3 regions of the Dorea sp. BIOML-A1 genome follow, and region 3 is predicted to be linked to each of the others. Evidence: predicted binding sites of a transcription regulator. Region 3 holds the regulator's gene; each other region holds the start of a gene.

What was found. The regulator Rex, encoded in region 3, represses fermentation and respiration genes when NADH is low (regulators of the CRP and FNR family bind a similar motif). The targets are predictions, from matches to a motif close to ATTGTTAANTANTTAACAAT.
Region 1: a site for Rex is predicted at 1,216-1,235, ahead of GT508_RS04975 (proline racemase family protein). Genes of this name have one in related genera too.
Region 2: a site for Rex is predicted at 3,859-3,878, ahead of GT508_RS05520 (iron-sulfur cluster assembly scaffold protein). Genes of this name have one in related genera too.

Annotation. Positions count from the first base shown of each region.
Region 1 covers NZ_WWSA01000008.1:18,815-27,057, reverse strand. The annotation lists gene prdC (proline reductase-associated electron transfer protein PrdC) at 1-834, opposite strand, end outside; tRNA gene GT508_RS04980 (tRNA-Sec) at 975-1,072, opposite strand; gene GT508_RS04975 (proline racemase family protein) at 1,367-2,401, shown strand; gene GT508_RS04970 (TetR/AcrR family transcriptional regulator) at 2,568-3,155, shown strand; gene GT508_RS04965 (DUF3343 domain-containing protein) at 3,218-3,454, opposite strand; gene GT508_RS04960 (sulfurtransferase TusA family protein) at 3,457-3,660, opposite strand; gene yedE (YedE family putative selenium transporter) at 3,712-4,809, opposite strand; gene GT508_RS04950 (aminotransferase class V-fold PLP-dependent enzyme) at 4,902-6,041, opposite strand; gene GT508_RS04945 (selenium metabolism-associated LysR family transcriptional regulator) at 6,269-7,180, opposite strand; gene selB (selenocysteine-specific translation elongation factor) at 7,180-8,243, opposite strand, start outside.
Region 2 covers NZ_WWSA01000009.1:33,193-41,435, forward strand. The annotation lists gene GT508_RS05510 (2-hydroxyacyl-CoA dehydratase) at 1-1,373, shown strand, start outside; gene GT508_RS05515 (GGGtGRT protein) at 2,073-3,083, opposite strand; gene GT508_RS05520 (iron-sulfur cluster assembly scaffold protein) at 3,124-3,816, opposite strand; gene pgsA (CDP-diacylglycerol--glycerol-3-phosphate 3-phosphatidyltransferase) at 4,091-4,633, opposite strand; gene rimO (30S ribosomal protein S12 methylthiotransferase RimO) at 4,633-5,955, opposite strand; gene rpoZ (DNA-directed RNA polymerase subunit omega) at 6,138-6,386, opposite strand; gene gmk (guanylate kinase) at 6,391-7,011, opposite strand; gene GT508_RS05545 (YicC/YloC family endoribonuclease) at 7,048-7,929, opposite strand; gene GT508_RS05550 (Rqc2 family fibronectin-binding protein) at 8,056-8,243, shown strand, end outside.
Region 3 covers NZ_WWSA01000005.1:9,360-17,602, reverse strand. The annotation lists gene alr (alanine racemase) at 1-332, opposite strand, end outside; gene GT508_RS03410 (NAD(P)H-hydrate dehydratase) at 335-1,837, opposite strand; gene GT508_RS03405 (redox-sensing transcriptional repressor Rex) at 1,939-2,580, opposite strand; gene abc-f (ribosomal protection-like ABC-F family protein) at 2,746-4,680, shown strand; gene GT508_RS03395 (NADP-dependent isocitrate dehydrogenase) at 4,792-5,991, opposite strand; gene GT508_RS03390 (GntR family transcriptional regulator) at 6,031-6,684, opposite strand; gene GT508_RS03385 (2-isopropylmalate synthase) at 6,699-8,090, opposite strand.

The DNA of each region.
Region 1 (8,243 bases), on a different contig from region 3:
TCCACCGTTTAATTTACCACGGACTGTCATATTCTTGCTGATACAAGGTTTCTTTTCATCAACCGCTTCAGCAATCTTACAGACAGTTTCTACATTGATAACAACAGATCTAGCTGCTGATGGAAGCTGTGTAGTTGTGAGTAATACCCCAAGACACTCTCTTACTACTGCACGTTCCTCACCCATCGGGTAGATATCAGCCATCAGGTGCATCTTGATATCAGGCTCATTCTCAAGAGCTTTCTGTAATACCTTGATTGCTTTATGATGTTTCTTCTTAATAGCAATAATTGCTTTCTTTGCGTGAGTGATTTCCATACTATATTTAATACCACGGATTAATTTATCACTCTGCTCTTCGATCTGTCTTGTGTTGTGTTCCAGTCCCGGTTCGCATTCAGCTGCATTTACAAGAATGTATCCACAATCCAGTTTGAAGTCTTTCGGAAGCTCTGGGTTGATCTCAGGATCAAGCTCACCCATCGGAGTTTCTTCTAAATTAATATTAAGTTTTACTCCTGTCGGGAATCCAGCTCCTCCCATTCCTACGATTCCGGCTGCTTTCACCAGATCAAGCTTTGATGACTCATCTGTGATACCTTCTACTGATTCGGTAACAGGAACGAATTCATCCGGCTGTTCAGCGGCCGGCTCGATGATGATGCGGTCTTCTGTAATCTCTGTTACTTTTCCATACACGCTTGAAAAAATGTTAGCTCCCAGGCCTGTTGGTGTAGCAATGAGAGTACCTTTTTTCACCTCAGCACCAACTTCTACACATGGTGCACAAGGAGCGCCAACATGCTGGCGTAATAACATCTGTACATTTCCCATGACACACTTCTCCTTTTTAAATATTTTATCTAAGTCAAAACGAAACTATACAGTTCGTTTACTTATTCACATTTTTTTCATTATAGATAAATTCTATAAATTCATCTTCGCCATTTTTTTAACAGAATTGCTTGTTTTTTTGGCGGAGGCATGTGGGAATCGAACCCACCCAGGACGCTCTTAACGCCCTACACTAGTTTTGAAGACTAGGAGGCACACCAGTTACCCAACTACCCCCATGTGCCTATTAACCATATCACATTTATCCTTATTTTTCAACACTTTTATTTATTTTTATAATACCAAAAAATCATTGACTTTTCAAGGGATTTCGTACATAATGAAATCAACAGATTGAACACGATACTAGAACATAGTCTATTTGTTAATTTTATATCGTAATATTTGTTAATTTTATATTTTTATTTTTTACCCATAGAAAAAGGCACTACGAAAATATAGATGTTTTCAATGTGTTTTTATAAAAACTTATAGATTGTTTCTATAAGAAAATCATAAGGAGGTAAGGATTATGAAGTTAGAAGCAAAAGTTAACTTCGACCGGTTTGAAGAGGCACTTCAGGTTGTAGATGCTCATACAGCCGGTGAGTTCTGTCGTATGGTCATCGGAGGATTCCCTGAGCCAGAAGGCAGCACAATGATCGAAAAGAAAAAATGGATGGAGGAAAAATACGACCACGTTCGTACAGCATTAATGCTGGAGCCGAGAGGACATCACGATATGTTCGGTGCTTTCCTTTGTGAGCCGATCCACGAAGAAGCAGATCTTGGGGTAATCTTCATGGATACAGGCGGATACCTGAACATGTGCGGACACTGTACGATCGGAGCTGTTACAGTAGCCCTTGAAGCAGGTCTTGTTGAATGCCACGAAGGAGAGAACGAAGTTGTTCTGGATGCTCCTGCAGGAATCATCAGAACAAAAGCTCATGTAAAAGACGGAAAGGTAACAGATGTAACTCTTACAAACGTACCTGCATTCATTTACAAAGACAACTTAACAGTTAATATCGACGGAGTAGACATTCCTTATACTATTTCTTTCGGTGGAAGTTTCTTCGCACTGGTTGATACTACAAAGCTTGACATTGGCGAAATCAACGCTAAGACAGTTCCTGCTTATACAGAACTCGGAATGAAGATTCGTGATAAAGTCAACGCAGAAGTTAAGATCCAGCATCCAACTCTGGACATCACAGAAGTTGACCTGGTTGAGTTCTACGGACCAACACCGAATCCGGATCAGGCTACAATGAGAAACGTTGTTGTATTCGGAGATGCTCAGGCTGACCGTTCACCTTGCGGAACAGGTACAAGTGCCAAACTTGCTACTCTTCACGGATGGGGCGAACTCGGAATCGGCGAAGAATTTATTTATGAAAGTTTCATGGGAACACGCTTCAAAGGTGTGATCAAAGAAGAAACTAAGATCGGTGATTACGATGCAGTAATCCCAATGATCACAGGAAGTGCATATCTTACAGGTGTTGCTACTTACTTAATTGACTCTACAGATCCATTAAAATATGGTTTCCTTGTAGGTTAATGCATATTCGGGGTTGAATTAGATTGCATTATCATATATGATGATAGAAGCGGATTCATATGATCCGCTTCTATTTTTTTACTTAGACAGCGTTTTCATGTTCAGAGAACTATTATCCGGGCGTGTTCTCCTGTTATATAAATACCAAGAGAAAGGAATGATCCGAATGCCGCGTAAACGCAGATCCACAAAAAGCCGTATTGTCAAAGCAGCCTGGAATCTTTTCTACAAAAACGGTTATGAACAGACCACTGTAGAAGATATTATCAATGCCGCCAAAACATCAAAAGGCACATTTTACCATTATTTTAAAGGAAAAGAAGCGCTTTTAAACTCTCTTTCCTATCTTTTTGATCAGAAATACGAAGACCTTGCCGCCGTGATCGATCCGAATCTTTCCAGTTATGATAAACTATTATTTTTGAATCACGAATTATTCTACATGATCGAGACCAGCGTGGATATCCATTTGCTTGCATACCTTTATTCTTCGCAATTGATCACCAAAGACAAGAAATCCCTTTCCGACAAGAAACGGATCTATTTCAAATGGCTTACAGAAATTATGGAAGAGGGGCTTGCCAAAGGAGAATTCAAAAGTACAAGCACCGCCGCTGAACTCATGGATATCTATGCTATGTACGAGCGGGCTCTTTTATATGACTGGGCATTGTTTAAAGGTAAATTCTCACTGACTGAACGTTCTGACAAACTATTGCCTCATGTACTGGACACATTTGTAGAAGGAATTTAATATCAAAAAGGCGATGCTAACAGAAGATTTCGTATCTTCTCCTCTATTAGCATCGCCTTTTACTACACCAGACATTCATGAACATCTTCCTGTTCGATTCCGACATCTTTCATCACATCAAGAATCTGTTCCCTGTCTGTCAGGTCTGCACACCAGGAAAGTCCACAGCCCGCTGAAATTGCTCTCGGAACCGGAATCAGTCTTCCCGGCACACTTCTTTCCTTGCATATCTTTTCCATCGCCATTGCATCCGATGTTGTATGGAATGTTACAACAAGTTTCATTACTTTTTTTCTCATGTTTACTCAATCACCACTTCGTAGTAACCGTCTTTCTGCACAGATGTTGGCTTTTTACCTTTATCTTTGGCAAATTTCTCAACATTCATCATCTGATGCGGCTCTGTGACAAGAATTTTCACAGGTCCTGCTGCTCCTTTTAATGCCTCTGCTGTCAGCATCAAAGGTTCCGGGCAAGAAAGACCTCTTGCATCTACTTCTTTCATAATTTAATTCCTTCTTTCCTAGAATACTATGTATTTACACATATTTCAATCTTATTTTGCTTCTTCTCTCTTATTTGTAAATGCTATAATGAAGCAGATCACAATACAGATGATACATGCCACTTTTCCATTTACCGGTACCGCACCTGCTACCACTTCTTTCGTCTCTGGATTCAGAGCTGTTCCACTTGCTGCAAGTCCAAAATTATGGCAGATTGCAGATCCGACAAACATTCCGACAACCGTTACAGCCGAATCCGAAGAGCCCTGCCCTGCAAGGATCAGCTGACGAAGCGGACATCCACCTGCAAGAACTGCTGCAAATCCCACAGTGTACATTCCCAGGATATTCCACAAATGTTCCGAATGTGCGATGACTCCCGGTGTATTGAATCCTACCACGAAACGTCCTGTCGCAATATTGAATACCAGCATAACAACAAATAAACCTGCAATCACGCTGATCAGATCGAAGTTCTTCATCAGGATGATATCTCTAATACTACCCGCAAAACACATTCTTGACTTCTGTGCAAATGCACCGAATACAAGTCCGCCTACTAAAGATGCGATGATTGGTGCATGCATACTTCCCGGTCCTGCCTGGCTTGCTTTAAAAAGCGTTGTACATGTGGCAAGGATAAGAATTCCAACAACGACCGCCGGAAGCACTGCTCCACTTGACTTATTTGTAATATGTGCTCTTCCAAGGCTGAAACCATTCTTTAATGCAAACACTCCTGTTCCAACTCCAAGAATAAAGCCAACAAATGCAACCCATGCATTCAGATCACCTGCTGACATACGGATCACCATACGGAGCGGACATCCAAGGAATACCAGTGCACCGATCATAATGATTACACCAAGTACAAAACGAATCATCGGAGATGATCCTGCCGTTGAGCGATATTCTTTTGTTGCCACAGAAATGATAAATGCTCCCAGTACAAGTCCGATGATCTCAGGTCTTGCATACTGTACCACTTCCGCCTGATGCAGTCCCATTGCTCCTGCCGTATCGCGGATAAAGCATGCAATACAGAATGCCATGTTTGCCGGATTTCCAAGTGCTGCGAGGCATGCCGCTACAATACCACATACAACACCGGCCAGCGCCAGTTTTTTCTTTGAATCTGATAAATTCATTCGTATTTCCTCCTACACTCTCATTTTTGCATTTCCCCATAACTTATGCCTGACATACTTTTTTATGAATTTATATCATTTTTCATACATATTTACGGTTCTTCTGCCAGTTCGTGGATAGCTCTTACCGCTGCATCCACTTCTTCCTCCGTGTTGTAATGCGAGAAACTGAATCTCACAGCTCCCTGCTCTACCGTTCCGAGTGCTTTATGCATAAGCGGTGCACAATGTCCTCCTGATCTGGTAGAAATGTTATATTCCATAAGAAGCTCATCACTCACTTCTGAAGAATCATAATCACCGATGTTCAAAGTTACGATCGCACAGCGTTCTTTCTGACTGTAATCCCCATAAATCTTAACGCCCGGGATATCTTTTACCCCGTTATAAAATCTCCACATCAGTTCCTGCTCTTTTCTGCGGATATTGTCTATTCCTTCTTTTTTCAGATACCCAAGAGCCGCATGCAGTCCCGCAATGCCATGCCCATTCAATGTTCCTGCTTCCAAAGCTGTCGGCATCTGTACCGGATGTTCCTTACTGTATGTCTGGATCCCGCTTCCGCCTGTCTTCAGCGGTCTTAACTCTATTCCTTCTTTTACATATATTCCACCTGTTCCCTGTGGTGCAAGCAGTCCTTTATGTCCGGTAAAACACAGAATATCAATATTCATCTCCTGCACATTAATCGGGAAAACCCCTGCTGTCTGAGATGCGTCTACCACAAACATCAGTCCATGTGCATGCGCCATCTTCCCTATGACTGATACATCTACATAATTCCCTGTAAGATTCGATCCATTTGTACAAATGATCATCTTCGTATTTTCTTTTATCGAAGCTTCCATCTGACTAATGTCAGGCATTCCCTTCTCATCACACCTTATAATGGAAAGTTCTACTCCATTTTTCTCCATCTCATATAAAGGACGCAGCACCGAATTGTGTTCCAAAACAGTTGTGATCACATGATCTCCCGGATTCAGGCTTCCCTTTATTGCAATATTCAGACTCTCTGTCGAATTCGAAGTAAATGCAATCCGTCTTGCATCTTCTGCCCCAAACAATTCCGCCAGTCTGTCTCTTGTATCATAGATAACCCTGGATGCACTGAGTGCCGCCTCACTTGCACCGCGGCCGGCATTTCCCATTGAATTCATAGCGTTTACTACTGCATCGATCACTTCCTGTGGCTTATGCATTGTCGTCGCAGCATTATCCATATATATCATACTTGATTCCTCCTAATATCTTCCCCGCATATGATTCAAGTATTATTATAAAAACACCCCGTTTATACAATACTCATTTATTTCCGAACAAATTTGTACATTATTCATATGCTTTCAGTATAGTCCATTTTCCTCTTTTCGTCTAATTGAAACATTATATGAACCCACCGTATTAATAGATTTTTTCTATTATTACAGTGGGTTCATGTTATCAATCGTATTATCGCTTACTCTTCAATTCCGTATACTTCTTTTACTATCTTTACAAAGCGTTCGGTACTTTTTGACATCTGATAATTCTTATTATATACCAGGTTGATATCCCGTCCCCGATCTGCCTTTGGGATTGAGAATGCCAGAAGATCTCCATATTTCACTTCATCTTCTGCCGCAAGCCTGGATATCACAGAGATCCCCATTCCCTGTTTGACTGATTTTTTTATGGTTTCCTGATTCTCGATACTGGCGATAATCTTAAGCTTATCCAGATTGATTCCTGCCGCACGGAGCTGTTTTCCTGCTTCTTTTCTTGTACCGGAACCTTCCTCACGCATGATCAGATGTTCCCCGCCAATCCAGCTGATATCATCCGGCATATCTTCCAACAGCTTTTGATATTTCTCCGTATTCGGTGTGATCACAACCAGTTCATCTTTATAAAATGGGATATATTTACAGTGTTTCTTCTCCAGAACCGTACCGGTAAATCCGACATCTACCATATGATCAATAATCTGTGTAACCACCTGACTGCTGTCTGTCTCCAGAAGTTTAACCTGTTCTTTCGGATACCGTTCATTGAATTTCATCAGAATTTTCGGAAGAATATACTGTGCCGGAATCGTAGATGCTGCAATCGTGATCAGATGCTTGCTCTCTTCTTTTCCTGTTTCAAACCGTTCTTCTATTTTTTTCTGCAGATCGATCATCTGTCTCGCATAGCGGTACAGATCCTTTCCATCGTCCGATAATTTTACTTCTTTTGTGTTTCTTACAAAAAGCCTTGCATTCAGTTCTTTCTCCAGTGACGAAATATGTGCACTGATGGTCGGCTGTGTCAGGAACAGCTGCTTTGCTGCCTTTGAAAAACTGCCTCCCTCTGCTACCTGAACGAAAGCTTCTAATTGTTTCAGATTCATCAGTATGCCACCCTTTCGCTCTCTGCTCCTGTCTTCTTCGTTACCTTAATACTGTCCATGTATTCCAGGATCGGTTTTGCGCTCTTTCTGCTTGTCGCAAACATATCCCTCACCTGTGCGATCGTGATCAGGGGATCTTCTTTCAGATGTTCTCTGATCTTTTCTTTCGCAGTCTCCATATAAGAAGTCAGTGTATACATTTCATCATTTATTTTTACAATCTGCTTTTCTTCTAATAAGATATTCAGGATATCATCCATGATCTCCTGCGGCACATCTTTACATGTGATCTCGGAATATCTTGCAAAGTCAAACCCGGCCTTCTTAAATGTATCCAGCAAAAACTCCGATACCCTGTCATAGATCTTATCTTTTCTCACTTCATATCCCGGAGTGCTCAAAAATTCATCCACTCGCTTCAAACTTCCCTGTTCTTCCAGGAGCGTCAGGATTCTGTCATATACATTCGGTTTTACCTTTTTAAAATACGTCGTCTGTACCTGTGCTTTCTTGATTCCGTAGCGGTATGGATACTTCTCTTCGTATTCTGTCAGAGCTTTCAGCAAAATGTGTTCTGACTCTCTTGCCGAATCGCAGTGCCATACATATGTATCTTTCCTCATCGGAAATACATATACACTTCCCTGCCCTTCCAGTTCTTTTACATCCTGTTCTACCTCTTCGAGTGAAAGTGCCGTCAGTTTCGCAAGTTCAGAGACTGTGATCAGGGTATCTGCATGACTCTTCACATGCATTTCGATCACATCCGCAGATGACCCCTCTTCTTTCCGTTTCAGTTCTTCGATCACTTCCGGCTGGAATCTTCTCTTAATCTTCGGATTCGGCTCCAGAACGACGCCGCCGCCAATGGTTTCCATCGGAGAATAAAAACGTACGACAAATTTATCGCCACGTCTTACAGCAACTTCTTCCTCCATCCGGAGCTGTACATATCCGCTTTCCCCCGGTCCGATCTCTTCTTTGTCCAGAAGTACCGCACGGCACAGGACTTCACTGGTTCCTGTAAAGAAATGCAGCCGGGTGTGATTCGTAAGGATTCTCA
Region 2 (8,243 bases), on a different contig from region 3:
TCTACACCTCTTTAAAAATCGATGAGGTTAATAACTTAGGCGCCGCAAGAATCCGTGTCAGATCACTGCTTGCCGCAATCCGTGTCAGAGAGAAACGTGGGGAAAAACGTACCATTCATTCTTCTGCAATAAAAAAGGTCGTATTCACCAAAGAAATGCGTAAGAATTATACAATTCTCTGCCCACAGATGTCTCCCATCCATTTCGAGCTTCTGGAGCCTGCATTCAACGCATCCGGATATAACCTTCAGGTATTGCCTAATGACAACAAACAGGCTGTAGACGTAGGACTGAAATATGTAAACAATGATGCCTGCTATCCATCTCTGATGGTAGTCGGTCAGATCATGGAAGCGATTCTTTCCGGTAAATATGATACAGATAAAATCGCTGTGATCATCAGTCAGACCGGCGGTGGATGCCGTGCTTCCAACTACATCGGATTTATCCGCCGGGCTCTTAAGAAGGCCGGATACGGAAATATTCCGGTTATCTCCATCAACTTAAGCGGTCTGGAAGACAATCCGGGATTCAAGCTGACTCCGAAGCTGATCTTACGAGGCATCTATGGTGCTATATTCGGTGACATTTTTATGAAATGTGTATACCGTCTGCGTCCATATGAAGCAGTTACCGGATCTGTCAATGCAATGCACAGAAAATGGGTGAAAGTATGCCAGGACTTCTTGTCTAACGGCTACCCGAGCAGGCGTAAATTCAAACGTCTCTGCCGTGAGATCATTGGAGATTTTGACAACAACATTGAATTACTGGACATTAAGAAACCTCGTGTCGGCGTTGTCGGCGAGATTCTCGTCAAATTCCTTCCGGCTGCCAATAACTACCTGGTAGACCTCCTGGAAAGTGAAGGAGCCGAAGCTGTTGTCCCGGATCTCCTGGACTTCCTGCTCTACTGCTTCTACAACCAGAACTTCAAGGTTGAAAAGCTTGGATTCGAAAAGAAAAAAGCCACAACAGCTAATCTTGGTATCAAAGTTCTGGAATGGTTCCGTGCTCCGGCAACTGAAGCATTTGCAGCAAGCAAGCACTTCACGCCGCCAGCTAAGATCCAGGATCTTGGAAAGATGGCTTCGGACATCGTATCTCTTGGTAACCAGACTGGTGAAGGATGGTTCCTTACAGGAGAAATGTTAGAGCTGATCCACAGTGGTGCGCCAAATATCGTATGTACACAGCCATTCGCCTGCCTGCCGAACCATGTCGTAGGTAAGGGAGTTATCAAAGAACTTCGCAGACGCTATCCGAAGTCTAATATCGTGGCAATTGATTTCGACCCAGGTGCAAGCGAAGTCAACCAGTTGAACCGGTTGAAACTGATGCTTTCTACGGCGAATAAAAACTTAAACAAATAATTTTGCTTGGGATTTAATTCAGGAAGGCATGATTACCCGGACCTGCATAAAAAGTAGGAAGCTGTTCCTGTTCAGGTTCCGTCGGTGGGAAATACTAAAGCGTCAAAATTATGCTAAAAACGGGCTTCCGAAATTTGCAACTCGCCATTCGGCTCAAACAGGCAAATTTCGAAAACCCAACGCATAATTTTGACGCTTAACTATTTCCAACACCTTCTTCACATTCACTGGAACGGCTTCCTACTTTTTATTCCGTGGGTATCAAATGCCTTACGAATAAAATGGCAAATGCGTAACCGTAGTGGCTTCCGCTGGGTTACACTTCCGGGCATTTCATTTATTAACATCCGCTGCCAGTCACGAGTTGAAGGAAACAATAGATAAGGATTATTGTGAATGTGGAATGCCGTTAGAAACAGTTAGAGAGTCAGAAGCACCGTTAAAGGAACGAAGCGAACGTGTTTGAGGCGAACGCCGAGTTTGAGCGTAGTTTCTTTGCTTTTAGGTGATTCTGGCTCTCTTAGTGTTTCTTATGGTATGGAACCTGAACAAGAAGCCTTATCTATTGTTTCCTTCAAAGACTGAGAGGCCGCTTCCCCAGTTAATAAATTAAATCCTAAATCACTAAAAAAAGAGAGAACATTTTTGTTCTCTCTTTTCAAATCCGGCCTATACAAGCCAAACTAAATATTCAATTTCTTAGAACTTACCAGCCTTAGCTGCTTCCTCAACAGAAACGGCAACTGCAACAGTCATACCAACCATCGGGTTGTTTCCTGCTCCGATCAGTCCCATCATTTCTACGTGAGCAGGTACTGATGAAGATCCTGCGAACTGTGCATCTGAGTGCATACGTCCAAGAGTATCTGTCATACCGTAAGAAGCTGGACCTGCAGCCATGTTATCTGGGTGAAGTGTACGTCCTGTACCACCGCCTGATGCTACTGAGAAGTACTTCTTGCCCTGCTCGATACATTCTTTCTTATATGTACCTGCAACTGGATGCTGGAAACGTGTCGGGTTTGTAGAGTTACCTGTGATAGATACGTCTACGCCTTCTTTGTGCATGATTGCAACACCTTCACGTACGTCATTAGCACCGTAGCAGTTAACTTTAGAACGGAGTCCGTCAGAGTAAGAGATTCTCTGTACTTCTTTCAGTTCTCCTGTGTAGTAATCATATTCTGTCTGAACATATGTGAATCCGTTAATTCTTGAGATAATCTTTGCAGCATCTTTTCCAAGACCGTTCAGGATAACACGAAGAGGTTTCTTACGAACTTTGTTAGCCTTCTCTGCGATACCGATAGCACCCTCAGCAGCTGCGAATGATTCATGACCAGCCAGGAATGCGAAACACTCTGTATCTTCTTCCAGAAGCATCTTTCCTAAGTTACCATGTCCAAGACCTACTTTTCTCTGATCAGCAACTGATCCAGGAATACAGAAAGCCTGAAGTCCTTCTCCGATTGCTGCTGCAGCTTCTGCTGCTGTCTTACATCCTTTTTTGATTGCGATTGCTGCACCTACGATGTATGCCCAGCATGCATTTTCAAAACAGATTGGCTGAATACCTTTGATCTGATTGTATACATCAAGTCCGGCATCCTTTGTGATCTGCTGTGCTTCTTCGATAGAAGAAATACCATAACCAGCCAATACTTCATTGATTTTATCAATTCTTCTTTCATATGATTCAAATAAAGCCATTAATTTATCCTCCTGATTAAATTACCTTAAAATATTGAGATTACTCCTTACGTGGGTCGATGATCTTAACTGCATCTGCAACACGTCCGTACTGTCCTTTTGCTTTCTCCCAAGCTTCGTTTGGAGTGTCTCCAGCTTTTACGAAGTCTGTGAATTTTCCAAGGCTTACGAACTGATATCCGATGATCTCATCGTTCTCATCAAGAGCGATACCTGTTACATATCCTTCTGCCATTTCAAGGTAACGAGGACCTTTCGCTAATGTTCCGTACATTGTACCAACCTGTGAACGAAGTCCTTTTCCGAGGTCTTCCAGTCCGGCTCCGATAGCAAGTCCGTCTTCAGAGAATGCACTCTGAGTTCTTCCGTATACGATCTGCAGGAATAACTCACGCATTGCTGTATTGATAGCATCACAAACAAGGTCTGTGTTTAATGCCTCTAAAATAGTTTTTCCTGGAAGAATCTCAGAAGCCATAGCTGCTGAATGTGTCATTCCTGAACATCCGATAGTCTCAACGAGAGCCTCCTGGATGATACCGTCTTTAACATTCAGTGTTAATTTACAGGCACCCTGCTGAGGAGCACACCAGCCTACACCATGTGTAAAACCAGAGATATCTTTAATTTCCTTAGCCTGAACCCATTTTGCTTCTTCCGGAATCGGAGCTGGTCCGTGGTTTGCACCCTGAGCTACCGGACACATCATTTCTACTTCCTGTGAATAAATCATTTTAAAACTCCTTTCAACTATGTAAGTTTGCTTATCGTAAGGTTTGTTATCTCTTTAACATCCATACTTGTATTTATTTTCTCATATATTTCGACATTCGTCAATTGATTTTTCTCTACATTTTTGTATGGAATTTTTTCTTTTTTTGGCACAATTTGCAAAAGGTTCTTCTCGGGGAAATACTATTCCCGAAGAAGAACCTTCTCACATCTCTTTCGACCTGTTTTCTTTCAAAAGAATCCTTATCTGCCTTTTTTACAAATTTCTTCTGAGCCTACATACCGCCCTGTGTCAGTACCTGTACATTCTTTGCAATATAATCGATCAAAGATACGATTGTAAGTACCAGAGATACCCAGATCAGTACCTGTGCGATCATGTTAAATGCACCGCCAAGATCTGCGATCAGAAGGATCAGCATGAACATCTGGGATACCGTTTTGAATTTTCCCCAGTAGCTTGCAGCGATCACAATATCGTTGTCTGCTGCTACCAGACGGAAACCGCTGATGATAAACTCTCTTGCAATAATAACGATCACAAACCATGCCTGCAGTTTTCCAAGCGGGATCATGCAGATCATAGCCGAACATACAAGCAGTTTATCTGCCAACGGATCCATAAACTTTCCGAAATTGGTTACAAGATTTCTGGCTCTGGCGATCTTTCCATCCAGCATATCTGTGAGACTTGCCACACAGAAAATGATCAGTGCGATCCATTTGTTTGCAGCTCCGCCCACACCTGTCAGCATGAAAAACACAAAAAACGGAACCATGATTACTCTTAAAACAGTTAACTTATTTGGTAAATTCATTACATCAGCTCTCCTATCAAATCATATTCTGCTGCTCCGGTAACTTTCACTTTTGCGAAATCACCAGTCATCAGTTCTTCATCGGTATTTACAAAAATCAGTCCGTCTACATTCGGTGCATCGCGGTAAGTTCTTCCGACATATGCATTCTCATCGGCAACTTTTCCTTCGATCATAACCAGTACTTCTTTTCCGATCATATCTTCTGCCTGATCGAATACAATCTCCTGCTGCAGCTCCATAATATCTGCCTGACGGTCTTCTTTTACTTCTTCGTCGATCTGATCCGGCATGGTCGCCGCCGGAGTATCTTCTTCCGGCGAATAAGTAAATACGCCCAGTCTTTCAAATTCCATCTCATCTACGAATTCCATTACTTCTTCATGCTGCTCCTGTGTCTCCCCTGGGAAACCGGTGATCAACGTTGTACGAAGTGCGATGTCCGGAATCTCTTTTCTCAGTTTTGTGATCGTATCGATCAGCTGCTGCTTGGAAGTTCTTCTTCCCATTCTCTTTAAGATCGCATCGCTTGCATGCTGGATTGGGAGATCCAGATAATGGCAGATCTTCGGTTCTTCTTTCATTACCTGTATCAGATTGTCATCAATCTCTTCCGGATAACAGTACAGAAGGCGGATCCAGCGGATTCCTTTGATCTGACATAACTCTTTCAGAAGCTTATGCAGGGATTTTTCACCGTAAATATCCTGTCCATATACCGTTGTCTCCTGTGCAACCAGGATCAGTTCTTTTACGCCCTGGTCAGCCAGTTCCTGTGCTTCTTTGATCAGACGCTCCATCGGTACACTGCGGTAATTTCCACGGACTTTCGGGATAATACAGTATGTACAGTGTTTGTCACAGCCTTCTGCAATCTTCAGATATGCATAGTGACCTCCGGTCGTCACAAGTCTCTTTGTCTCCGGAAGCGGCAGCGCATCGATATCAGCAAGTTCTACTTCTGATTTACCTTCCAGTGCTTCTTCTACTGCTTCTACAATCTTATCATACGAAGTCGTCCCAAGCACTACATCAACTTCCGGGATCTCATCAATAATCTCCTGCTTATATCTCTGTGCCAGACATCCGGTTACAACCAATGCCTTTAATCTTCCTTCTTCTTTATATCTTGCCATATCCAGAATCGTCTGGATACTTTCTTCTTTTGCGTCATGAATAAAACAACAGGTATTAATCACCATAACATCTGCCTGTGTCTCATCATCAACAATCTGGTATCCTTTCGCATCCAGAAGTCCAAGCATGACCTCTGAATCTACCAGGTTCTTATCACAGCCAAGTGATACGAAAAATATATTCATTCGGTTCTCCTTTTTATTTATTTCTGATTTTTGCAGTATGCATTCTATTCGGCACACATCTTTGCTATCTTGCTATATCCAGTTCAAGAAAGGCAGACACCTTGCGGCATCTGCCTTTTGTATCTCAGTCAGCAATGTGTCTGAAAGAATCCGTCTACAACGGATCCTTAAGGTGTCAGATTTTATTCTTCTTCCTCTTCATCCTGTGCAATAATCGTCATCTTTCCCTGATTCATCTCATCGATTGCAATAGACAGCGGCTTTTCGCCCATCTTTGCATCAACAAGCGGCATAGATCCGTCAATAATCTCTCTTGCTCTCTTTGCTGTAGCCATAACGATAGAGTAACGGCTGTTAACTACTTTTGTTTCGCCCTCTTCTACGTCTTTATTTACCACTTTCATTAAGTCTGTGTAAGATGGATGTAACATACACTTATTCTCCTTTCAATTCTTCTTTCATATGCTCTATAAATTCAGCGTTACGGAAACTTCTTCTGTGCTCACCCTGGATGATCTGATGCATCTCTTCTACACATTCCTGCAGGTCATCATTTACGATCAGGTAGTCATACCGATCCATCTCCAGTGCTTCTTCTTTTGCACGCTTCATGCGGAATTCAATCACGTCCATTGTCTCCGTACCACGGCCTACCAGACGGTTCTTGAGTTCCTCTGCACTCGGCGGTGTCACGAACAGAAGCAGTGTGTCCGGGAACTTTTCTTTCACTTTCAATGCACCCTGGATTTCTATCTCAAGGATTACATCTTTCCCGGCATCTAGCTGCTCTTCTACATATGCACGTGGTGTTCCATAGTAATTATCCACGTACCTAGCATACTCTATCAGTTCTTCTTTCGCAATCATTTTTTCAAAATCTTCTACTGTTTTAAAAAAATACTCCCGTCCGTCTTTTTCTCCAGGACGTGGATTTCTGGTAGTTGCGGAAATGGATAATGCATAATTATCATACTGTTTTAACAGTTCTTTCATAATCGTTCCTTTACCGGAACCCGAAAAACCTGATACAACGATCAGAATCCCTTTTTCTCTCATTTGGATACCCTCTTTTAATCTTCTTAACAATCTGATTTATTCAATATTCTGTATCTGCTCTCTGACTTTCTCAATCTCTGTCTTAAGTTCGATTCCGATATTGGAAGTCTCCAGATCATTCGCCTTCGAAAGAATCGTATTCGCTTCACGGTTCATCTCCTGTGCAATGAAATCAAGCTTACGTCCGATTCCACTGTCATCAGACTGAAGGGTTGCCTTCATATGTTCCACATGACTTCTCAGACGTACCACTTCTTCATCGGTACAGATCTTGTCCGCAAAGATCACGATCTCTGATGCAATCCGTCCCTCATCGATCTGTGTGTCCTCCAGAAGTTCTTTTACTTTTCCTTCTAGCTTTTCTCTGTACTCCGCAATGATCTTCGGTGCACGTTCTTCAATCTGTCCGACCAGTTCAAGCATACCGTCCAGCTTCGCGATCAGATCCTTCTTCAGATTCTCTCCCTCTACGGTTCTAGTCTGTACGAACTGTGCGATCGCACCATCCAGTGCTTTCTTAAGTCCTTTCCACAGTTCTTCTTCATCATCCATCTTCTCTTCCATTGTGAGGACTTCCGGATAACGGGACAATGTGGATACACGGATGTCATTCTCCAGTGAGAATTTTTCTTCCATCATTTTAAACTTTTCCAGATATTCTGCTGCCAGTGTCTCATTGTATTTTAAAGAGACCTGACTCTCTGAAAAGTCTTCATATGTAATAAAGATGTCCACCTTTCCACGATGAACACTTTCCTTTAAAAGGCTTCGAATGGCACTTTCAAAAAAATTAAGCTTCTTCGGCATACGGATATTGGCATCCAGATAACGATGATTCACTCCCTTCATCTCAACCGTGAATTTACGTTCCTCATCAGCCGCTTCGCAGCGTCCGAATCCTGTCATACTCTTAATCATGATATGATCCTCTTCTTATTCATTATTTAAAATAAACCAGCATTTATTATAAGACATTTGGCAAAGTTCGTCAACTATGCTATACTAGACAAATATGAAATTCTGTAAGGAAAGGAAGGTCTTTTTATGGCTTTTGACGGAATCACAGTCGCAGCAGTCGTTCAGGAATTAGAACATACTCTGGTCGGCGGACGTATCTCCAAGATCGCCCAGCCAGAAAATGACGAACTGCTTTTAACAATAAAAGGAAATGAAGGACAAAAAAGGCTCTATATCTCTGCCAGTGCTTCTCTTCCACTTATCTATTTAACCAA
Region 3 (8,243 bases):
GCCATCTCATAACTATAGACAGTCATACGTACTTCATTGCGGATCATCGTATCCCACTGATCCGGGAAAATGCATCCAAGAACCAATACCGGTTTCTTCAAACATGCATCTTTTAATAAAATAGCTTCATCCAGCGTAGCTACTGCATAACCCCAGATATAATCCTTGGGTTCCAGAAGCTTTGCAATCTGAACGGCACCATGTCCATAACCATCCATCTTGATGACTGCCATCATCTGTGTATCTTTCTGAATATTTTTCTTCATCATCTCTATATTATATTCAACCGCATCTAAATCGACTCTGGCTAAAACTCTTGTATAATGTTTCACTGCTATTCATCCTCCAGTTTCATTAATGCTTTACTGATATATTCTATCAGATCTCTTGCCATTACACTATATACGCCTTTTTCAAATTTTGCAAGGTCACCGGCCAAACCATGTACATATGTACCTAATCTGGCTGCTTTTTTCGTATCTTTTTCCTGCACCATAAAGCCTGCGATCACACCGGCCAGCACATCTCCCGAACCGGCTTTTGCCATCGCACTGTTCCCGGTAAGATTCAGGCAGATTTCATTTGCCTTATCTGCGATCAGTGTTCTGGAATCTTTTAATACACAGGTTACCTGATATCCGTCAGCGAATTTCTTCAGGATCTGTATCCGGTCTTCTCTAAGATCTTCCACAGGGATGCCTGTAAGTCTAGACATCTCTTTCATATGCGGCGTAAATATGAACTTCCGGTCTGCCAGCCGATCAAGAAGATCTTTGTTATCTGACAGAAGATTTAACCCGTCTGCATCGATCAGGCATGGAACATCCACGTACTCTATAACCGTCCGCAATAACTTCTCCGATGTTGTACTTCTTCCAATGCCGGAACCAATACACACACCGTCTGCCCACTTAAGAAGCTTTAGTACTTCTTCTTTATTAAATTCATCATAAGCCGTTATGATTGCTTCCGGCAGAAGTGTCTGCAATATCTCGCGGTTGTCCTTTGGTGTATAGATTCTGACAAGCCCGGCTCCTGTCATATAAGCCGCATGAGCATTCAAATATGCTGCACCTGCCATACCCTTACTTCCAGCGATCACAAGAAGCCTTCCATAACTTCCCTTATTAGAATCTTCCGGTCTTTCCGGAAGCATTCTACGATATTCTTCTCTTCCAAAAGAATGGATCACATCTGCATCCTGTAATAACGGCTCATGCGAAATGCCAATCTCTGCTACTGTCACTCTTCCTGCATATGCTCTGCCCTGCGCCAGCTCAAGGCCGATCTTTTTCACCTCGAATGTCACTGTATCATCTGCGTGGAATGCACAACCAAGCACACATCCCGTAGAGGCTGAAAGTCCTGATGGGATATCTACTGCAAATTTTGTACCCTGCATCTGATTCATACGTTCAATCACCTGACGATATGTACCTTCAATCTTACGGCTCAGTCCGACTCCGAACACGGCGTCTATCACTATGCTGTAGCTGTTATCCTGCGGGATATCTTCCGTGATCTTACCACCACATTCTTTAAGACGTCTTATCTGTTCCCGTGTCTCCGGTGTACAATGCTCTGGATTGCCGACCAGATAAGTATCCACAGAACACCCCATATTCTTCAAGATCCTGGCGATGGCAAATCCATCTCCACCATTATTCCCTGATCCACATACCACACAGACAGAAGAAAGATCCAGATTCTCACTTTGCATCGTCTGTACACAGGCATTTGCTGCACGCTCCATTAATTCCAGTGATGCAATGCCCAGTTCCTGAATCGTGTACTGATCGGCAGCCTTCATCTGCGCAGCATTAACCAGAAGTTTCATATATTCATTCATCTCCCATCAGATATATCTCTGCAACAAAAGAACGTGTAAAAATATGTCCGTATTCCAGACTACTCCTACACGCTTTCTTGTATTATAGTTTATTTATGGTCCTCTTTGTAACGACTGATATTGTATGACAACTGCATCAGACTTTCTGACAGATGCACATTCTCAACAACAACATTATCCGGAAGGTTCAAATCTGTATGTGCAAAGTTCCAGATCGCACGTACTCCGTTCTCAACCAGCATATTCGCAACTTCAATTGCTTTCTCTTTCGGAATCGTCAGAACTGCAATATCAATCTCATTATTCTGAACGAACGTTTTAAGATCATCCATCATACGGATCGGAACTCCACGGATGGATACTCCCTGAAGTCTTGGATTCACATCAAAGATTCCTTTCAGAATGAATCCACGGTTCTCGAAGGCTGCATAATTAGCCAGTGCCTGCCCAAGATTACCTGCACCAATGATAATAATATTGTGGTCTTCTTCCAATCCTAATATCTTTCCAATCTCTGTGTATAAATACTTAACATTATAACCGTATCCCTGTTGTCCGAATCCTCCGAAATTATTAAGATCCTGACGGATCTGGGATGCTGTTACTTTCATCCGCTTACTCAGATCGTTCGAAGAAATCCGCTCTACACCATTTTCCAACAGTTCGCCCAAATATCTGTAATACCTCGGCAATCTTCTTATGACCGCACGAGAAATCTCTCTTTCTTCCAATGTTTTCACCCTTCCAATCATAGTCTAAAATAATTATATAAAATTGAAAGATTATTGTCAAACTATTGTTGAATTTTATGCAATTTCCGTTATAATAAAGTAGCATGTGTAAATGCATTTTGAGAATACCAACGTATCAATTATCCATAACTCAGGAGGAAATATATGATATTAGCATGTCACGGGATCCAGAAATCTTTCGGTGAACACCTCATCGTCAGAGATGGATCCTTCCATATAGAAGATCACGAAAAAGCAGCTCTTGTCGGACCGAACGGTGCCGGTAAGTCCACTCTGCTCAAAATGATTGTAGGCGAATCAGCCCCGGATGACGGCAACGTCATCCTGACAAAAGGTAAGACACTTGGCTATCTTGCCCAGCATCAAGAGATGCAAAGCGGTAATACGATCTATGAAGAAGTCCGCACCGCAAAGGCCGATATAATCGCTATGGAGCGCCGTATCCGCGAGATCGAGATGGAACTTAAGCATCTCTCCGGCGACGCCCTGAACGACCGTCTGGAAACTTACAACCGCCTTACGGCCGCTTTCGAACGTGAGAACGGCTATTCTTGCGAAAGTGAGATCACCGGTGTGTTAAAGGGACTTGGATTTACGGAAAATGATTTCACCAAACCCGTCGACACTCTCTCCGGAGGACAGAAAACCCGTGTATCTCTCGGCAAGCTTCTGTTAACGAAACCAGACATTTTGCTTCTTGATGAGCCAACCAACCATCTGGATCTGAATTCAATTGCATGGCTTGAATCCTATCTTCTAAACTATCAGGGAGCTGTGCTGATCGTGTCTCATGACCGTTATTTTTTGAACAAAGTTGTCACTAAAGTTCTTGAAATCGAGCTTGGAGAACTTCGTACTTATATGGGAAATTACAGCGACTATGCAGCAAAGAAGCAGCAGCTTCGCGACATACGCCTGAAGGAATATCTTAACCAGCAGCAGGAAATCAAGCATCAGGAAGCGGTTATCGAAAAGCTTCGTTCTTTCAACCGCGAAAAATCCATCAAACGTGCCGAAAGCCGCGAAAAGATGTTGGAAAAGATGCAGACCATCGAAAAACCGATAGAAGTTAATACAGATATACATCTGAAACTGGAACCATCCTGTGTAAGCGGCAATGATGTTCTGACTATTGAACATTTAAGCAAATCTTTCCCCGGACAGGAACTTTTTACAGACGTTAATCTCGAGATCAAACGTGGTGAACATGTCGCAGTAATCGGTGATAACGGAACAGGAAAGACTACGCTTCTTAAGATCTTAAACCGAGTGGTATCTGCTGATTCCGGTACTTATACACTTGGCTCCAATGTTAAGATTGGCTACTACGATCAGGAACATCATGTCCTTCATATGGAGAAAACAATTTTTGACGAGATTTCCGATGATTATCCGACTCTTACGAATACGGAAATCCGGAATGTGCTTGCAGCATTTCTTTTTACCGGTGATGATGTCTTCAAACAGATCAGTTCTTTGAGCGGTGGGGAACGCGGACGTGTATCTCTTGCGAAACTGATGCTCTCTGAAGCAAATTTCCTGATCCTCGACGAGCCGACCAACCACTTGGACATCGCATCCAAAGAAATCCTTGAGAATGCTTTGAATGATTATACCGGCACTGTACTTTATGTCTCTCATGACCGTTATTTCATCAATCAGACTGCATCACGGATTCTGGATCTTGTCAATCATACATTTGTAAATTATATCGGAAATTATGACTATTATCTGGAGAAAAAAGAAGAACTCACTACTGCATATGCCGGAGAAGCCTCTACACCTTCATCCGTTTCAGATAACAGTACAGACAAGAATGTATCCGAGTCAAAACTCAGCTGGCAGGAGCAAAAGGAAGCCCAGGCAAGACTTCGCAAACGTCAGAATGAACTAAAAAAGACTGAAGAACGTATCGGCGAACTGGAAGACCGTGATAGTGAGATCGATGCCCTGATGATTCAGGAAGATATCTTCACCAACTCTGTAAAATGCCAGGAACTTGCAAAAGAAAAAGCCGCAATAGCGGAAGAATTAGAAGAATTATACATGAAATGGGAGGAATTAGCGGAAGACGCTTAAACGCCTGATTTATAACTTTTTAACCCGCTCCAGAAGCTTCTGGGGCGGGCTTTTATATTGCCATGCATTCGTAAGGAGCTGCCGGTGGCAGGTCCTGTAGATATATATTATCTATTTTAATTTTTCAGCAATTGCCTTAATAAATCCTTCGCTGTTCAATACGGTTGGATTTTCCAGTGTCGTGATCAATGCCAAATCTTTCGTCATCTTACCTTCTTCAATGGTATCAATGGTTGCTTTTTCAAGCTTATCTGCGAATGCTGCCAATTCGGCATTTCCATCCATCTCACCACGTTTTCTAAGAGCACCTGTCCATGCAAAAATTGTAGCTACAGAGTTTGTAGAAGTCTCTTCCCCTTTCAGATGCTTGTAATAATGACGTTGTACAGTTCCATGAGCTGCCTCATATTCATAATTTCCATCCGGTGATACCAGAACAGATGTCATCATTGCAAGAGAACCAAATGCGGAAGAAACCATATCACTCATTACATCTCCGTCATAGTTCTTACATGCCCAGATATATCCGCCTTCTGATTTCATAACTCTTGCAACCGCATCATCGATCAAAGTATAGAAATATGTAATTCCGGCTTCTTTGAACTTCTCGGCATAATCTTTGTCAAAGATTTCCTGGAAAATATCTTTGAATGTATGGTCATACTTCTTAGAGATCGTATCTTTTGTTGCGAACCACAGATCCTGCTTTGTATCCAATGCATAATTAAAGCAGCTTCTCGCAAAGCTTTCAATAGATCCGCATAAGTTATGCATTCCCTGTGCAACACCCGGTCCTGCATAGTTGTGTACCAGTTCCCTGGTCTCTGTGCCGTCTTCTGCCGTGTATACCAGTTCTACTTTTCCAGGTCCAGGAATCTTCATCTCTGTATTTTTATATACATCTCCATATGCATGTCTTGCAATAGTGATTGGTTTTTTCCAGTTTTTTACACATGGCTCAATGCCTTTTACAACAATCGGTGCACGAAATACAGTTCCGTCAAGTATTGCACGGATCGTTCCGTTCGGACTCTTCCACATTTCTTTCAAATCATACTCTTTCATACGTGCCGCATTCGGTGTGATTGTTGCACATTTTACTGCAACTTTATATTTCTTGGTTGCATTAGCAGCATCGATTGTTACCTGATCATCTGTCTCATTTCTATGTTCCAGACCCAGATCATAATATTCTGTGTTCAGTTCAATATATGGCTCCAGAAGATCTTCTTTGATCATCTTCCAGAGAATTCTTGTCATCTCGTCTCCGTCCATCTCTACGATCGGTGTTGTCATTTTAATTTTTGCCATGGTATTTGTCTCCTTTCTATCTGTTCGCGGCATCTTTTATTATTCTTCCAGATGCAGATTTTCCATCACGTGTAATATATGTTCATTTGCAAGCTGTTCTGCTTTTGCCGCATCTTTTGCCTTGATTGCTTCCAGGATTTCTCTGTGTTCTTCTATTGATTTCTCGGCACGCTCCGGTGCTTCAATAGACATCGTCCTGGCAAGCTGTACATACTTGTGAAAATCTGTTAATACATGTTCCAGGATCCTGCTGTTGGATGCCTCATACAATATCTTATGAAACTTACCATCCATTTCTGACATCTGTTCAATCTGTCCGGATCCCTTCTTATGCAAATGAAATTCTGACAGAAGAATCACTTCTTCCAGTTCTTCAATCTGCGCATCCGTAATATATTTCGTTGCCCAGTTGGCACACAGCCCTTCCAGTTGCGAACGTATCTTATAGATATCTTTCACATCTTTTCTGGTAATGGCTGTCACATACGCACCTTTATTCGGAATGATCGTAACCAGTCCTTCTAACTCCAATTGTCTTAAGGCTTCTCTTACCGGTGTTCTGCTTACCCCCAGTTCTTCACCGATTGTTACTTCCCTTAATTCTTCATGATTTTTATATACCCCATTCAGAATATCTTCCCGCAGATGCCGGAACACTCTTCCTCGTAAGGATCTGTCCTGATATTCTTCCATTAAAAACACCTCTGCTATATCAATTCCACACCAATTCTCTTACAGTTTTCGTCGATAACTCTGATCAACTCATCGTCTGTAAGAACGGTTACTCGTCCTTCTTCATACTGCTTATCTACCCATTCTTTTACAGAACTTACAAGTTCTGAGTTCTTATCTACTTTCTTGTCCTCCGGCAGCTTAAAATATGTATTGATCCAGTGTGCAATACCTGCAAGTCCGGATGTGTTAGATATTGCAACAAGCGGAGGACGGTTCAGGAATTTTCCGGTATCAAATACGTTGTAGATCTCTTCATTCTTCAATAAACCATCTGCATGGATTCCAGCCCTTGTTACATTAAAGTTCTTACCAACAAAAGGTGTTCTTGAAGGAATATGATATCCGATCTCTTTCTCATAATAATCTGCAAGCTCTGTGATAACTGTTGTATCCATCCCATCCAGTGTGCCACGAAGCTGTGCATATTCGAACACCATCGCTTCCAGTGGTGTATTACCGGTACGCTCTCCGATTCCAAAAAGTGAACAGTTCACACCGCACGCACCATAAAGCCATGCTGTCGATGAATTGCTGACTGCCTTATAGAAATCATTATGTCCGTGAAATTCGATCAGTTCGCTTGGAACACCGGCATGTACTCTGAGTCCATAGATGATTCCCGGAATAGATCTTGGTATTACAGCTCCCGGATAGTTGACCCCGTATCCCATGGTATCACAGACACGGATCTTGACCGGAATCTTATACTCATCCATCAATTTCATAAGTTCCAGACAGAATGGAATGACGAATCCATAGATGTCGGAACGTGTGATATCTTCCAGATGACATCTCGGGCTGATTCCTGTCTCAAGACATTCTCTTACGATAGACAGATAATGTTCCATTGCCTCACGTCTTGTCATCTTTAGTTTATAGAATATATGATAGTCCGAACAGCTTACCAGAATACCAGTCTCTTTCATTCCGATCTCTTTCACCAGTTCGAAATCTTTCTTGCTCGCACGGATCCAGCTTGTTATCTCCGGGAATTTATAATCCTTTTCCATGCATTTGTAGACTGCGTCTCTGTCCTTTTTACTATAGAGGAAGAATTCACACTGTCTGATCTTTCCCTTCGGACCACCCAGACGATGAAAATAATCATATAATGTTACGATCTGCTCAGTACTGTACGGGGCACGTGATTGTTGGCCATCTCTGAATGTTGTATCTGTGATCCAGATCTCATCCGGCATACAATGCGGAACAATTCGGTCATTGAATGCGATTTTCGGAATCTCGTCATAATGGAACAGATTACGAAATACATTCGGTGTCTTCACATCCACCAACGGGTACATGTGCTCTTCCAGTTGCAATAAATTTGTATGATCATCCAGGTATACTTTCCTGTTTTCCATTTTCCATCGCCTGCTTTCTAAAATATTTTTTCGTAGTAAAGTACTAAATTCAACATGTATAATTGTATACAATAATACATGTGTTGTCAAGTTCTATTATGGATATTTATTCAAAAAAAATGATTATGGGGATTCCATAATCATTTTTTATAT